2 regions of the Xanthomonas sp. NCPPB 2933 genome follow, and region 2 is predicted to be linked to the other one. Evidence: predicted binding sites of a transcription regulator. Region 2 holds the regulator's gene; the other holds the start of a gene.
The links. Region 2 encodes FliA, which starts transcription of late flagellar genes. Its sites were predicted from a motif close to TAAAGTTTNNCNNNCNNNGGCCGATAA; they were not measured.
Positions count from the first base shown of each region.

Region 1 (7,467 bases), 2.5 Mb from region 2:
CCATGATGCCGCCCGCGCGATGCACGTCTTCGATGTGGTACTTCGGTGTGTTCGGGGCGACCTTGCACAGCTGCGGCACGCGCTTGGACAGGCGGTCGATATCGCGCATGCCGAACGGGATTTCGCCTTCCTGCGCGGCGGCGAGCAGATGCAGGATGGTATTGGTCGAGCCGCCCATGGCGATATCCAGGGTCATCGCGTTTTCGAAGGCTTCGAAGGTGGCGATGCCGCGCGGCAGGGCGGTGGGATCTTCGCCGCCGTACCAGCGATGGCACAGCTCCACCGCCACGCGTCCGGCGCGCAGAAACAGCTGCTCGCGGTCGGCGTGCGTGGCCACCACGGTGCCGTTGCCCGGCAACGACAGGCCCAGCGCTTCGGTCAGGCAGTTCATCGAGTTGGCGGTGAACATGCCCGAGCACGAGCCGCAGGTGGGGCAGGCGCTGCGTTCGAACTCGGCCACCTTTTCATCGGAGGCGCTGTCGTCGGCGGCGATGACCATTGCGTCGATCAAATCGAGTTTATGTTCGGACAACCTGGTCTTGCCGGCTTCCATCGGGCCGCCGGAGACGAACACGGTGGGGATATTGAGCCGCAGCGCGGCCATCAACATGCCGGGGGTGATCTTGTCGCAATTGGAAATGCACACCAGCGCGTCGGCGCAATGCGCGTTGACCATGTACTCGACTGAGTCGGCGATGATCTCGCGGCTGGGCAGCGAATACAGCATGCCGTCGTGGCCCATGGCGATGCCGTCGTCCACGGCGATGGTGTCGAACTCCTTGGCCACGCCGCCGACGCGTTCGATCTCGCGCGCGACCAGCTGGCCGAGATCCTTCAGGTGCACATGCCCGGGCACGAACTGGGTGAACGAGTTGGCGATGGCGATGATGGGCTTGTGGAAATCCCCATCGCGCATGCCGGTGGCGCGCCACAGTGCGCGGGCGCCGGCCATGTTGCGGCCGTGGGTGGAGGTCTTGGAGCGGTACTCGGGCATGGCGAATTCGACGGCTGATTGGCGAGCGGTGGCTGGCAATTAGAGCGCGTCGCAACTGTTGCTGCTGCAACCGTCGCGGCGCGTTCTGGTGATCTGGCACGTTAGCACGCAGCTGTTCGGCGCGGCCGTCATTGCAGCGTGCACGCTGCCGGGCGATCAGGCTGCAGTGGGCTGGTTTCAACGCAAGTGGAGTGCGCGGGCAGCGCGTCCGGGTGGCGGCGTTCCGGATAGGCTGCTAGGCAAGTACGGTTTTTTTTGCCAGCGCCGCACTTGCGCCGCGCCGCTACACTGTGCCGATGTCTTCCACGCTTTCCTGCCGCCCGGGCTGCGCTGCCTGCTGCATCGCGCCCTCGATCAGTTCGCCGATTCCCGGCATGCCCAATGGCAAGCCGGCCGGGGTGGCGTGCGTGCAGCTGGATGCGCAGCTGGGCTGCCGGTTGTTCGGCTCGCCGCAGCGCCCGGCGGTATGCGGCAGCCTGCGGCCATCGCTGGAGATGTGCGGCGCTTCGCGTGAGCAAGCGTTGACGATGCTGACGGCCTTGGAGCGTGCGACGCAGCCTTGAACCGGTGCGTCAACGCCAGGTGCGAGCCCGCCTGGCAGACCCTCAATCAATCGCCAGTCGGCACACCCAGATACTGATCCTTGAGCCGCACATAATGTTGCGCGGAGTAATGCAGGCTTTCGATTTCCTTGTCGCTGAGCGTGCGTGCCAGGCGCGCGGGATTGCCCAGCCACAGTTCGCCTTCGCCAACGACCTTGCCCGGGCCGACCACCGCACCGGCGCCGACGAATCCGTAGCGTTTGACGGTAGCGCCGTCGAGCACGCAGGCGCCCATGCCGATCAGGCACAGGTCTTCGATGGTGCAGGCATGCAGGATGGTGCCGTGGCCAACGGTGACGTCTGCGCCAATCACGGTGGGATAGCCGGCCTTGTTGAACGGGCTATGGTGACTGACGTGGATGATGGTGCCGTCCTGCACGTTGGTGCGGGAGCCGATCTGCACATGATTGACGTCGCCGCGAATCACCGTGCCCGGCCAGACCGAGACGTCATCGCCCAGGCTCACCTTGCCGATGATGGTGCAGGCGGGGTCGATATAGACGCGTGCGCCCAGCTGCGGGGTGTGGTCCAGGAACGAACGAATCGGGGTCACGGCACTCTCCGGCAAATCAGCGTGCCGCCCAATGCATGCACTGTTTGCATGATAACTGGCCGTCTGCAGGTGTGCAGAACAGGCCACGCGTGGTGGATATACCGCGTGGCTGCGCACCGAGGCCATCAAGGCTGCAAAGACAGAGTGGTTACGCCTTCCTTTTGTAGTGCATGCGATGCACACGACGCAGGCGTTTGATTGCAGTCACCAGCAACGAACGCGTGAGCTTCGAAACGAAGCGGCATGCGGGCCTGTTCGATAAGCGCACACCAGTGCAGGCAGTCGTCTTGAACGCTGCCTGCGATCGGCCTAGCGTGGCCACGCACTGTTGCAGCGGTGTTGGTTTGCCACTGCATCGCAACGCGACATGTCGTCGAAACTGCCGATTCGTGTAACCGCCTCGGCTGCATCCATGGGCTCGATCTGCGCCGCACTGTGCGGGGCCCTCTCGGACGACCTGCATGCAGGTCGGCGCACTGCGGCAATCACCCTTCTCCATCACAGGATTCACGCATGCCGCATAGCGCAGTAACACCCGCAAGCTTCGTGCTGCAGCGGATGACGCCCTTCCAGTGGAGAGCGGTGGCGGTCTGCGTGCTGCTCACCATGCTCGACGGCTTCGATGTGATGGCAATGGCCTTCACCGCGCCGCATGTGTCGGCGCAGTGGCAGTTGTCGGGCAAGTTGCTCGGCGTGTTGTTCAGTGCCGGCCTGGTCGGCATGGCGGTGGGATCGTTGTTGCTGGCGCCGTTGGCCGACCGCATCGGGCGTCGCGCGATGATTCTGGTGTGCCTGGCGATATTGACCGTCGGCATGGGCGCCTCCGCCTTGGCCAGCAGCGCGTGGCAACTCGGTGCGCTGCGCGCGTTCACCGGTATCGGGATCGGCGGCATGCTGGCCTGCGTTGCGGTGATCGCCGCCGAATATTCCACCGCGCATTGGCGCAGCACCGCATTGGCGCTGCAGGCCACCGGTTATCCGATCGGCGCGACCCTGGGCGGTGCGATCGCGGCATTATTGCTGCAGCAGTGGTCGTGGCACGCGGTGTTCCTGCTTGGTGCGGCCGGCTCGCTGCTGTGCGTGCCGTTGGTGCTGGCCTTGCTGCCCGAATCGCTGGAATTTCTGATCGCGCGTCGCCCGCCCGGTGCGTCTGCACGCTTTAACGCGGTGCTGGCCCGCATGGGCATGCCGCCGTGTGCCGACTTGCCATTGCCGCCACCACAGGTGGCCGATGATGCGCAGGGCTACGCGGCCTTGTTCGTGCCTGGCTTGCGGCGCCAGTCGCTGCTGATCGCGCTGGCGTTCTTCCTGCTGATGTTCGCGTTCTACTTCGTGCTCAGCTGGACGCCGAAGCTGCTGGTGGTGGCCGGGCTGTCGGCGGAGCAGGGCGTCACTGGCGGGGTGCTGTTGAATCTGGGCGGCATCGCTGGCGGCGGGATGTTCAGCTGGCTGGCGGCGCGTGCGCGGTTGTCGCGGCTGACGGCCGGGGCGCTGCTGTTGTCGGCGCTGGCCATGCTTGCGTTCGGGCTCTACAGCACGGTGTTGAGCTGGGCGTTCGTGATCGCGCTGTTGACCGGTGCGGCCATGTTTGCCGCCATTGCCGGCCTGTATGCGGTGGCGCCGGTGGTCTTCACGGCGGCGGTGCGCTCCACCGGCATGGGCTGGGCGATCGGCGTGGGCCGCTTCGGCGCGATTGCCTCGCCGCTGTGCGTCGGCGCGCTGGTGGATGCAGGCTGGTCGCCGGCCACGCTCTATCTGGCTTGCAGCCTGCCTCTGCTGCTGGCTGCGGCGGCCGTGCTGAGCATGCGTCTGCCCGTTCGCTGAACCGCTCACGCTGCGTCAGCCAGGTGCCGCTAGCGGAGTCGACCGCGCCAAAGAAATCCACTGCACTGCCGATAACTCGTCAGACCCCCCATCCCTGTGGCGGGCTCTTCCGCGGATTTCAAGCAGACCAGCGCCGGCATGCTCAGAACCATCGACTCAGATCAACTCCGCCCCGGCATGTATGTCTACAAGCTGCTGGGCGCGTGGGTGCACCACCCGTTCTGGAAGACCTCGTTTCTGGTCGACTCCGACGATGTGGACAAGATCCATGGCAGCCGCATCGAGCAGTTGGTGATCGATACCGCGCGTGGATTGGATCTGGAAACGCCGGCCGCAGCGCACGCAACATCGGATGCACCGCCCGAACCGGAGCTGCCGGAGCCATCGGAACCGCCCAAGCCTGCATGTACCTCCCGCACAGCGCGCACCAACAGCGTCACCGCACAGGTCGGCATCGAGTCCGAAGTGGTGCGTGCCCGCAAGATCTTCGAAGACGGCCGCGACATGGTCGAGGCAATGTTCCGCGACGTGCGGCTTGGCCGTACCGTCGACACCGAGGCGGCGATGCCGCTGGTGCAGGCCATCAACGATTCGGTGCTGCGGCATCCACAGGCCTTGATCAGCGTGGCGCGGCTCAAGACTGCCGACGACTACACCTATCTGCATTCGATGGCCGTGGCCGGCCTGATGAGCGGGCTGGCGCGTCAGCTGGGGTTGCCCGAGGCGCAGGTGGTGGAGGCGGCGATGGGCGGCCTGCTGCACGACATGGGCAAGGCGGTGACGCCGCTGGACATTCTCAACAAGCCCGGCAAGCTCACCGACGAAGAGATGGACATCATGCGCCAGCACCCGATGGATGGTCATCGCTTGCTGGTGGCTGGCGGTGTGCAGAACGCGGTGGTATTGGAGATCGCGCTGCATCATCACGAGAAGATGGACGGCACCGGTTATCCGAATCAGCTGGCGGGCGACACAATTTCGTTGATGTCGCGGATGGGTGCGGTGTGCGATGTGTACGACGCCATCAGCTCGGATCGCCCGTATAAACGGGCCTGGGATCCGGCCGAATCGCTCAAGCGCATGGCATCGTGGCAGGGGCATTTCGACCCCGCGGTATTCCAGGCGTTCGTGCGGCGGCTGGGTATTTATCCGGTCGGTTCGCTGGTGCGGCTGGAGTCGCAGAAACTGGCGGTGGTGATCGAGCAGACGGCCGATGCGCTGCTCAAGCCCAAGGTGCGCGTGTTCTATTCGGCCAAGCTGCGCAGCCATGTGCTGGTGCAGGACATCGATCTGTCGCGGCCGGACTGTCAGGACCGCATCGCGCAGATGGAAAGCCCCACCGATTGGGGCTTTCGCGATCTCGAGAAACTCTGGCTGCCATAAGCGGCTGCACCGCGTGAACACGCTGGCGAGCGCGACCATGCTGCGCTGCAGCTTGGCAATGTAGTTATGATCCATAACTATTCCGGAACGCAATCAATGCCGACCCGGATCTCATGCCCACGCCGTGCCTGGATCACCGCCGTTCCCTACGTGCTGCAGCTGCCGCACGCAGCTGCCATGCGCTGGCGCCGGCCGGCCGTTGGCCGGCTGCGCGGGTCTGCAGGCAGCAACGGGCAGCATCGGCAACGCACACGCCCGCATCGGTACCCCCGGCCACGTCTACAATGCAGCTCACGCCGCGGATCGGCGTTGCGGGCGGGGAGTGTTGCGCGCACCGGTCCGCCCGCTGCCATCGTTGCGAGAACCGTCATGTCCGTCACTGCCAATGCCGCACTGCTGCCCGATGCCGTCACCACGGTGGACCAGGCGCGCCTGCTGCGGTTGCTGGGCTACCGCATCACCCGCACCGAGCTGCTGGTGCGGCGGATGTTTCAGGACTGCGTGGCGGCGTTCGACCTCAAGCCGGTGGATTTTTCGCTGCTGATGCTGGTGGACGGCAACCCGGGCATCAACCAGCGCCAGATCGGCGATGTGCTGCACGTGTCGCCGCCCAATCTGGCGATCGTGGTGGCGCGGCTGGTCAAGCGCCGCCTGCTGCGGCAGGTGCGTGGACGCCAGGACCGGCGCATGCAGCATCTGTCGCTGACCGCTGCCGGCGTGGCCTTGCTGACCGATGCCGAAGCCGAGGTGCTGCGCATGGAACAGCAACTCAGCGCGGTGCTTGGCAGCAGCGAAGCGCCGTTGCTGCGCGCACTCGACCGGCTGGATCGTCTCGACACGCAGTGATCCGCCGCTGCCGAGCCTGCGCCCGGCAGTACCGTCCCCCCAAATTGACCATCGCACGTGCCTTGAGCGGCGCGGCGATTGCGCCTGCCTGACCGTTGCCACGTCCTATCTACCGCTGTTTCCTCCCAACGCTGGAGATGTTCGCAGTGAGTTATCTATCGGTTGTGCGCCACGTGGGTTGGCGTGGGTTACTGCAGTGCAGTGTCCTGCTCGGGGTGATGTCGCTGCTGGCAGCCGGGCCTGCGTTTGCGCAGGGCGTGCCGCAGAGTGCAACGCTGACCAATGGCATCAACACCGGCGGCACCAGCTTCTTCGATGGGTTCACACGCACCACGCCGGGTTGGGCGGTGATCACCTATCTGCGTCAGAGTTCGCTGGATGCGATCAAGGACGCGCGCGGCAACGATGTGCCGGTGTTCGATAATCCGCGCATCGATTCCACCCTGTTGCTGACGCAGATCGCCTATGTCACGCCCTACAAGCTCTTTGGCGGCGCACTGGGCATCAATACGCTGGTTCCGCTGATCAACCTGGACGCCTCGTTCGGCCGCAACAGCATCGCCACACTACGCGATAACGGCGCCGGTGTGGGCGATCTGACCTTCGGGCCGTACCTGCAGATGTTGCCGGTGATACGCGGTGGCCGCCCCGTGTTTTCGCAGCGCTTCGAGATCAATGCCATCGCACCTATCGGCAAGTTCGATCGCGACCGCGACCTCAATCAAAGTGCAGGCTATTGGTCGGTGGTGGCGAACTACGCATTGACCTGGCTGCCGACGCCGAGCTGGGAAATCAGTGCGCGCCTGAATTACATCTACAACTTTCGCAGCGAGCGTCGTCCGAATCTGCCGCCCGGCTTCGCGTTCCGCAATGGGCAGGCCGGCGATGCGGGCTGGATCAACTTCGCCACCTCCTGGGAAGTGGCACCGGATATCCATCTGGGCGTGAATGCGTATTACCTCACCCAGTTCCGCGATAACCGCACCAATGGGCAGCGCGTTGCAGACACGCGTCAAAGCGTGTTCTACGCCGGACCAGGCGGCTCATGGCGGCTGGATGCCAGCAACATCGTGTTCGCCAATCTCTATCTGCCGGTGGAAGTGAAGAATGCCGCCTCCGGCAACAACGTCAACCTGCAGTACGTCCATGTGTTCTAGTGCCGGCGTGGCCGGCCTCTTCGGAGAGTGGCAATGAATTTGCAGAACAAGACGATCGTGGTCACCGGTGTGGCCTCGGGTATCGGTGCAGAAGTCGCGCGGCTGGCG
Region 1 is NZ_CM161518.1:478,280-485,746, forward strand. It holds gene ilvD (dihydroxy-acid dehydratase) at 1-994, opposite strand, end outside; gene AC1PLU_RS02035 (YkgJ family cysteine cluster protein) at 1,291-1,557, shown strand; gene AC1PLU_RS02040 (gamma carbonic anhydrase family protein) at 1,604-2,149, opposite strand; gene AC1PLU_RS02045 (MFS transporter) at 2,663-3,973, shown strand; gene AC1PLU_RS02050 (HD-GYP domain-containing protein) at 4,112-5,356, shown strand; gene AC1PLU_RS02055 (MarR family winged helix-turn-helix transcriptional regulator) at 5,726-6,202, shown strand; gene AC1PLU_RS02060 (SphA family protein) at 6,340-7,359, shown strand; gene AC1PLU_RS02065 (coniferyl-alcohol dehydrogenase) at 7,393-7,467, shown strand, end outside.
Region 1: AC1PLU_RS02050 (HD-GYP domain-containing protein) is a predicted target of FliA. The motif match lies at 4,022-4,048, and genes of this name have one in related genera.

Region 2 (7,467 bases):
ATGCCTTGTTCACCTTCAACATCGCCATCTCGCTAATGGTGCTGCTGGCGGTGATCTACGTGCAGCGCCCGCTGGAATTCACCATTTTCCCGATCGTGCTGTTGATGACCACGATGCTGCGCCTGGCGCTGAACGTCGCCTCCAGCCGCGTGATCCTGATCAACGGCCAGGACGGCCATGCCGCAGCCGGCAAGGTCATCGAGGCGTTCGGCCAGTTCGTCATCGGCGGCAACTACGCGGTGGGCATCGTGGTGTTCGCGATCCTGACCATCATCAACTTCGTCGTCATCACCAAGGGTGCCGGGCGCGTGTCGGAAGTGACCGCGCGCTTCATCCTGGACGCCATGCCCGGCAAGCAGATGGCCATCGACGCCGACCTCAACGCCGGTTTGCTGACGCGTGAGGAAGCCAAGGCCCGCCGCGAAGAGGTGCGCGAGGAAGCCGACTTCTACGGCGCGATGGACGGCGCCAACAAGTTCATCCGCGGCGATGCCATCGCCGCCATCATGATCCTGTTCATCAACCTCATCGGCGGCATGGCGGTGGGCATGTTCCAGCACGGCATGAGCTTTGTGGATGCGGCCTCCACCTACACCCTGCTGTCGATCGGTGACGGTTTGGTGGCGCAGCTGCCGGCCTTGCTGGTGTCGTCCTCGGTGGCCTTGCTGGTCACCCGCGCCTCGCGGGCGCAGGACATGCGCGGCGCCATGATCAGCCAGGTGTTCGGCCAGCACCGCGCGTTGGCGGTGGCTGCGGCCATCCTGGGCCTGGTCGGCCTGGTGCCGGGCATGCCGAACGTCGCGTTTTTGACGCTCGGCCTGATCCTGGGCGTGATCGCCTGGAAAATGTACAAGCGCAGCCTGGTCATCCCGCCGACCGGCGACCCCGCCACCGACCCCAAGGCCGCAGCGGCGGCCACCGCCGCCCAGGCCAGCTCGGAACTGAGCTGGGACGAGCTGCGCCCGATCGACCCGCTGGGCCTGGAAGTGGGCTACCGGCTGATCCCGCTGGTGGACAAGAACCAGGGCGGCGAGTTGATGGCGCGCATCAAGGGCGTACGCCGCAAGCTCACCCAGGACATCGGCTTTCTGGTGCCGCCGGTGCATATCCGCGACAACCTGGAACTGTCGGCCAACGCCTACCGCCTGCTGGTGCACGGCGTGCCGGTGGCCACTGCGGAAATCTATCCCGATCGCGAACTGGCGCTGGACCCGGGCGGCGCACTCGGCCAGCTCGACGGCATTCCCGGCAAGGACCCGGCATTCGGCCTGGACGCCACCTGGATCCAGCCGCATCAGCGCGCCTATGCCGAATCGATGGGCTACACCGTGGTCGACCCGGCCACCGTCATCGCCACCCATCTGTCGCACCTGATCCGCGAACACGCCCCGGAACTGCTCGGCCACGAGGAAGTGCAGCAACTGCTGGCGACCCTGGCCAAGACCGCGCCGAAGATGGTCGAAGACCTCACCCCCAAGGCGTTGCCGCTGTCGGTGGTGGTGCGGGTGCTGCAGAACCTGCTGATCGAGCGCATCCCGGTGCGCCAGCTGCGCAAGATCGTCGAAGCGCTGGTCGAGCACGCCCCGCACAGCCAGGACCCCACCACCCTCACCGCCGCGGTGCGCACCTCGCTGGGTCGCTTCATCGTGCAGGAAATCGCCGGCATGTCGGCCGAGCTGCCGGTCTACACGCTGGCCCCGCAGCTGGAGCGCGTGCTGCAGGAATCCACCCACGGCAATGGCGTGGCACTGGAACCCGGCCTGGCCGAGCGCCTGCACCAGAGCCTGGCCGATTGCGTCGGCAAGCAGGAAGCCCGCAACGAACCGGCGGTGGTGCTGGTACCTGGCCAGGTCCGCGCAGCGCTGGCCCGCCTGGTCCGCCATAGCGTGCCGACCCTGTCGGTACTGGCGTACAGCGAAGTGCCGGAAGACAAGCGCCTGAAGCTGGTCGGCACGATCAGCTGAGCCTGACGCACCTCGTAGGAGCGCACCTGGGCGCGACGGGCTCTACCGGGACAGCCCGTCGCGCCCAAGGGCGCTCCTACGACACGCGACGTGCTGCGGACCAGAAAAGCTTGCTGACATCACTGTAGGAGCGACCTTGGTCGCGAGGGCGTTACCGGGAGGGCCCATCGCGCCCGGGTGCGCTCCTACGAACCCACCCGCGCCCGGCCCTCTCGCTGCAGACAGGCGACCGACCACCGCACCCAGCGTCGGAAAGCCGCCACTCGTTCAAACCTCCAATCGATTGCACGACGCTGGCCGTTTCGAGACCTTGCGGGCGCTCCACGCTCGACCTCCCACCCGCCAGCGCATCCACCCACACAGTGGATGCCAACGCATCGCGGTCCCAGAAAAAAGTAAATAAAACCAGTGACTTGAAATCTTGCAGCCGGGCCGATCGCACAGCTCCAGCCTGTCCCAACACTCCAGATCCCCGCGCCGGAACCCCGGCACCGCGTTTTGGCACGCCGCGTGCATTAGCTCTGGCGAGACCGCAGTCAGCTTGATCGCTGCGGGGCGAGCAGCAGCACTTGGAACAACCGAACGGGACAGGCAACTCATGACGCTGGCAACACACCCACATTCATCGCGCACCCGTCCGGCGTCCGGCGGGTCCCGTTCCTGGAGGCACTTCGCATGAAAATCAAACGCTTCGTTGCCCCGGACATGCGCACCGCATTCCGCATGGTGCGTGAAGAACACGGCCCGGACGCAGTGATCCTGTCCAACCGCCGTACCGCCGAAGGCATCGAGATCGTCGCTGCCAGCAACTACGACGAAGAACTCGTGCAGCGCGCTCTGGAAACCGCGCGCTCCGAGACTCCGGCAGCTGCGGCGGCACAGATCGAACAAGCGCCGGTCCAGCAGGCGCCGGCCAGGCCGGCCGCGCCGTTCCACGCCCCGCTGAAGCCGGCCAGTGACACCGGCAGCAGCCAGCGTCAGCGTGTTGCCAGCGCCGCAGACGACATGATCGCCGCGATGGCGCTGCGCCAGCCGGTCAACGTGCCGCGCTCGGCGCCGGTCGCCGCACCGGTGCGGACTGCCGCCGCCCCGTCTGCCGCCGCTCAAGCATTGGCCCACGCCGTTGCAGTTGCCGCCGCACCGCGCCAGGAACATGCGCTGTCGGCAGTGCCGGAACAGCTGTTCGCCGACTTCCTGACCACCGCACCGGTGCAGGCTCCGGTGCACGCTGCCCCGGTGCAGGCACGCACGCCGATCATGGCCGCCGCGCTCGCCACCCACGCCTCTTACGGGCAGGACGACGACGAGCAGGACGACGACGGCTTCGACATGGACGACGCGCTGCCGCAGATCCTGCCGCCGGCCGCATTGCCGCCGCTGGTGGCCGCCCCGGTCGCCCTGGCCGCCGTGCCGGTTGCCGCCGCCCCGGTGCCGCAGAACGACGAAGAACTCAAGCAGCTGCGCGGTGAGCTGGCGCTGATGCGTCAGATGATCGAGCGCGAAATGAACCGCCTCACCGACGAGCGCCTGCGTGGCTCCCCGGTGCGTGCGCAGGCCCTGGAGCTGATGGACGACTACGGCTTCGACGCCGGTCTGATCCGCGATGTGGCCCTGCAGATTCCCGCCGATACCGAATTGCACCGCGGCCGCGGGCTGATGCTGGGCCTGCTGTCCAAGCGTCTGCCGGTGGCCCCGGTCGACCCGCTGGAACGCGGCGGCGTGATCGCCCTGGTCGGCCCGACCGGTGCCGGCAAGACCACCACCATCGCCAAGCTCGCCCAGCGCTTCGCCGCCCAGCACGCCCCGCGCGACGTGGCCCTGGTCACCACCGACACCCAGCGCGTCGGCGGCCGCGAGCAGCTGCACAGCTACGGCCGTCAGCTCGGCATCGCGGTGCACGAGGCCGACAGCGCCGAGAGCCTGCTGGAACTGCTCGAGCGCCTGCGCGACTACAAGCTGGTGTTGATCGACACCGCCGGCATGGGCCAGCGCGACCGCGCCCTGGCCGCGCAGCTGAACTGGCTGCGCGCCGCGCACCAGGTCACCTCGCTGCTGGTACTGCCGGCCAACGCCCATTTTTCCGACCTCGACGAGGTCGTACGCCGCTTCGCCCACGCCAAGCCCCAAGGCGTGGTGCTGACCAAACTCGACGAGACCGGCCGCTTCGGCAGTGCCTTGTCGGTGGTGGTCGACCACCAAATGCCCATCACCTGGGTGACTGACGGACAGCGGGTCCCCGACGACCTGCACCGCGCCAATGCCGCCAGTCTCGTTCTTCGCCTTGAAGATTTGCGGCGCGCTGCCGATAAGCCCTGTACTCCGGAGCACAACCATGCAGTCGCGTGAATACGCCAAGCTGACCAACGCCTTCCCCCTGACGGCGACCCGTCCCGAGCCCTTGGGCCCGGTGCGCACCATTGCCGTGACCGGTGGCAAGGGCGGCGTGGGGAAAACCAACATTTCCGCCAACCTGGCCGTGGCCCTCGCCGAGATGGGCAAGCGCACCCTGCTGCTCGACGCCGATCTTGGCCTGGCCAACCTGGACGTGGTCTTGGGCCTGTCGCCCAAGTACACCCTGGCCGACCTGATCGCTGGCCGCTGCACGCTGGACGAAGTGATCATCGAAGGCCCGGGCGGCGTGCTGGTGGTTCCGGCCGCCTCCGGTCGCCGCCACATGGCCGAACTGGCCCCGGCCCAGCACATCGGCCTGGTCAATGTGTTCTCCGAACTGGAACGCGACCTAGACGTGATGGTCATCGACACCGCCGCCGGCATCACCGACAGCGTGCTGACCTTCTGCCAGGCCGCCCAGGACACCGTGGTGGTGGTCTGCGACGAACCGGCCTCGATCACCGACGCCTACGCGCTGATCAAGGTGCTCTCGCGCGAACGCGGCGTGGACCGTCTGCAGATCATCGCCAACATGGTGCGCGACCCCAACGAAGGCCGCTTGCTGTACGACAAGCTGTCGCGGGTCTGCGAAAAATTCCTCGGCGACGTGTCGCTGAACTACCTCGGCCACGTGCCGCAGGACGACTGGTTGCGTTTGTCGGTACAGCGCCAGCAACCGGTCATCAAGGCCTACCCCGCCAGCCCCTCGGCGCTGGCCATCGCAGAAATCGCGCGGCGTACCTCGCGCTGGCAGGCCCCCACCGTGCCACGCGGCAACGTCGAGTTCTTTGTCGAACGCATCATCCAACGGGGGGTCGCCGCATGAGCACCGCTACCGCAACCGCAACGACGGCCACCGCGCAGTACCGTGCAGTGCAACGCAACAACGCCAACGACATCGTCACCCAGCACGCAGACCTGGTGCGCCGCATCGCCCACCATCTGGCCGCGCGCCTGCCGGCGAGCGTGGAAGTGGACGACCTGATCCAGGCCGGCATGATCGGCCTGATCGAAGCCTCGCGCAGTTATGACTCCGAGCAGGGCGCCTCGTTCGAAACCTATGCCTCGATCCGTATCCGCGGCTCGATGATCGACGAGATCCGGCGTGGCGACTGGGTGCCGCGTTCGGTACACCGCCGTGCCCGCGACGCTGCTGCTGCAGTACGCAAGATCGAACAGAACACCGGCCGCGCCGCCGCCGCCACCGAAGTGGCCGCCGCGATGGAAATGCCGTTGCCCGATTACCTGCGTCTGATGGAAGACGCCGCGCGCGGCCAGGTGCTGAGCCTGGAATCGCGCATCGAAGATCACGGCGAGCTGGACACCACCGCCAAGGGTGGCCCCAACCCGCAGCAGATGATGGAGCGTGGCGAGTTCGGCCGCGAGCTGGGCAAGGCCATCGGCCAGTTGCCCGAGCGCGAGCAGCTGGTGCTGTCGCTGTACTACGAACAGGAATTGAACCTGAAGGAAATCGGCGCCGTGCTCGGTGTCAGCGAATCGCGCGTCTGCCAGATCCACGGCCAGGCCGTGGTGCGTCTGCGCGGCCGCCTCAAGGTCTTCGAACTGGCCGATGCCGGTGTCGAAATTGACGAATGATTTTTTCGCGTATTTTTTAGTGTTAGGAGCTTGATGTGAACAAGAACATGCGGATTTTGATCGTGGACGACTTCTCGACGATGCGACGTATCGTCAAGAATCTGTTGGGCGATCTTGGCTTCACCAATACCGCAGAGGCCGAAGACGGCAACAGCGCATTGGCTGCATTGCGGGCCGGCCCGTTCGATTTCGTGGTCACCGACTGGAACATGCCCGGCATGACCGGCATCGACCTGCTGCGCAACATCCGCGCCGACGCCAAGCTCAAGCACCTGCCGGTGATGATGGTGACCGCCGAAGCCAAGCGCGAGCAGATCATCGAAGCGGCCCAGTGCGGCGTGAATGGCTACATCATCAAGCCGTTCACCGCGCAGACGCTGGAAGAAAAGCTGGGCAAGGTGTTCGAACGTCTGGCGGCGACCGCCTGATGAACGCCACCGTGGAAACCAATGCCGAACGCGCTGCCTTGATCGACCGCCTGCAGGGCGCGCTCGATGCACTGGAAAGCGGTGACGAAGCCGCCTGGAAGCGCGAGGTCGATCACCTCGCCGCCTTGCGTACCCGTCCGATGATGCAGGGCCTGAGCCGGCTCGCACGCGAACTCGGTCAGGCGCTGGGCGAACTGCCCACCGTGCCCGAAGAAGCCGGCGAGCTGGACGATGCGTGTTCGCGCCTGGACCACGTGGTGGAAATGACCGAAAAGGCCAGCCATCGCACGCTGGATCTGGTCGAAGAATGCCGTGAGCTGGCCAACCAGCTGCGCGACGGCGGTCTGAATCAGGACCAGGGCGCGCTGATGGACAAGATGCGCCACAACCTGACCGAACTGTCGCTGGCGCAGAGCTACCAGGACCTGAGCGGGCAGATCATCCGTCGCGTGGCCGGCATCGTGCGGCGCGTGCACGAAGGCTTCGGTGCGCTGGGCCTGCCGCCCAAGAGCACCGAGCCGAAGAAAGACGACGGCGGTCTTGCCGGTCCTGCAGTCAAGGGCCTGGACCGTCACGCGGTGTCGCAAGACGACGCCGATGACCTGCTGTCCGGATTGGGGTTGTAACCATGAGTGCTGTTCCAGACGATATTGCTGCCGATTTCATCGTCGAGGCCCAGGAAATCCTGGATCGCCTCGGCGAACAGCTGGTCGCGCTGGAACAGGCACCGGACGAAGCCGACCAGCTCAACGCGGTGTTCCGCGGTTTCCACACGCTCAAGGGCGGCGCCGGCTTTCTGGCGATCAAGCCCATGGTGGAGCTGTGCCACGCCGCTGAAGAAACCCTCGGCATGGCGCGCTCCGGCCAGGCGGTGCTGCAGGCGCATCACTTCGATGCCGCGCAGCAGTCGCTGGATTATCTGCAGGCAATGCTGGATGCGATGGGCTCAGGCGAAACCGTGCCGCATGCACCGGCCTCGCTGATTGCGCAGTTCGATGCCAAGAGCGGCCCGCCGGCGGTCAAGGCCGCGCCCAAGGCCGCGTTGGCTGCCGTGGCCGCAGCGTCGCACGATGAGGGTCATGCACCCG
Region 2 is NZ_CM161518.1:2,944,153-2,951,619, forward strand. It holds gene flhA (flagellar biosynthesis protein FlhA) at 1-1,964, shown strand, start outside; gene flhF (flagellar biosynthesis GTPase FlhF) at 2,640-4,310, shown strand; gene AC1PLU_RS12020 (MinD/ParA family protein) at 4,297-5,181, shown strand; gene AC1PLU_RS12025 (RNA polymerase sigma factor FliA) at 5,178-5,951, shown strand; gene cheY (chemotaxis response regulator CheY) at 5,987-6,379, shown strand; gene AC1PLU_RS12035 (protein phosphatase CheZ) at 6,379-7,005, shown strand; gene AC1PLU_RS12040 (chemotaxis protein CheA) at 7,008-7,467, shown strand, end outside.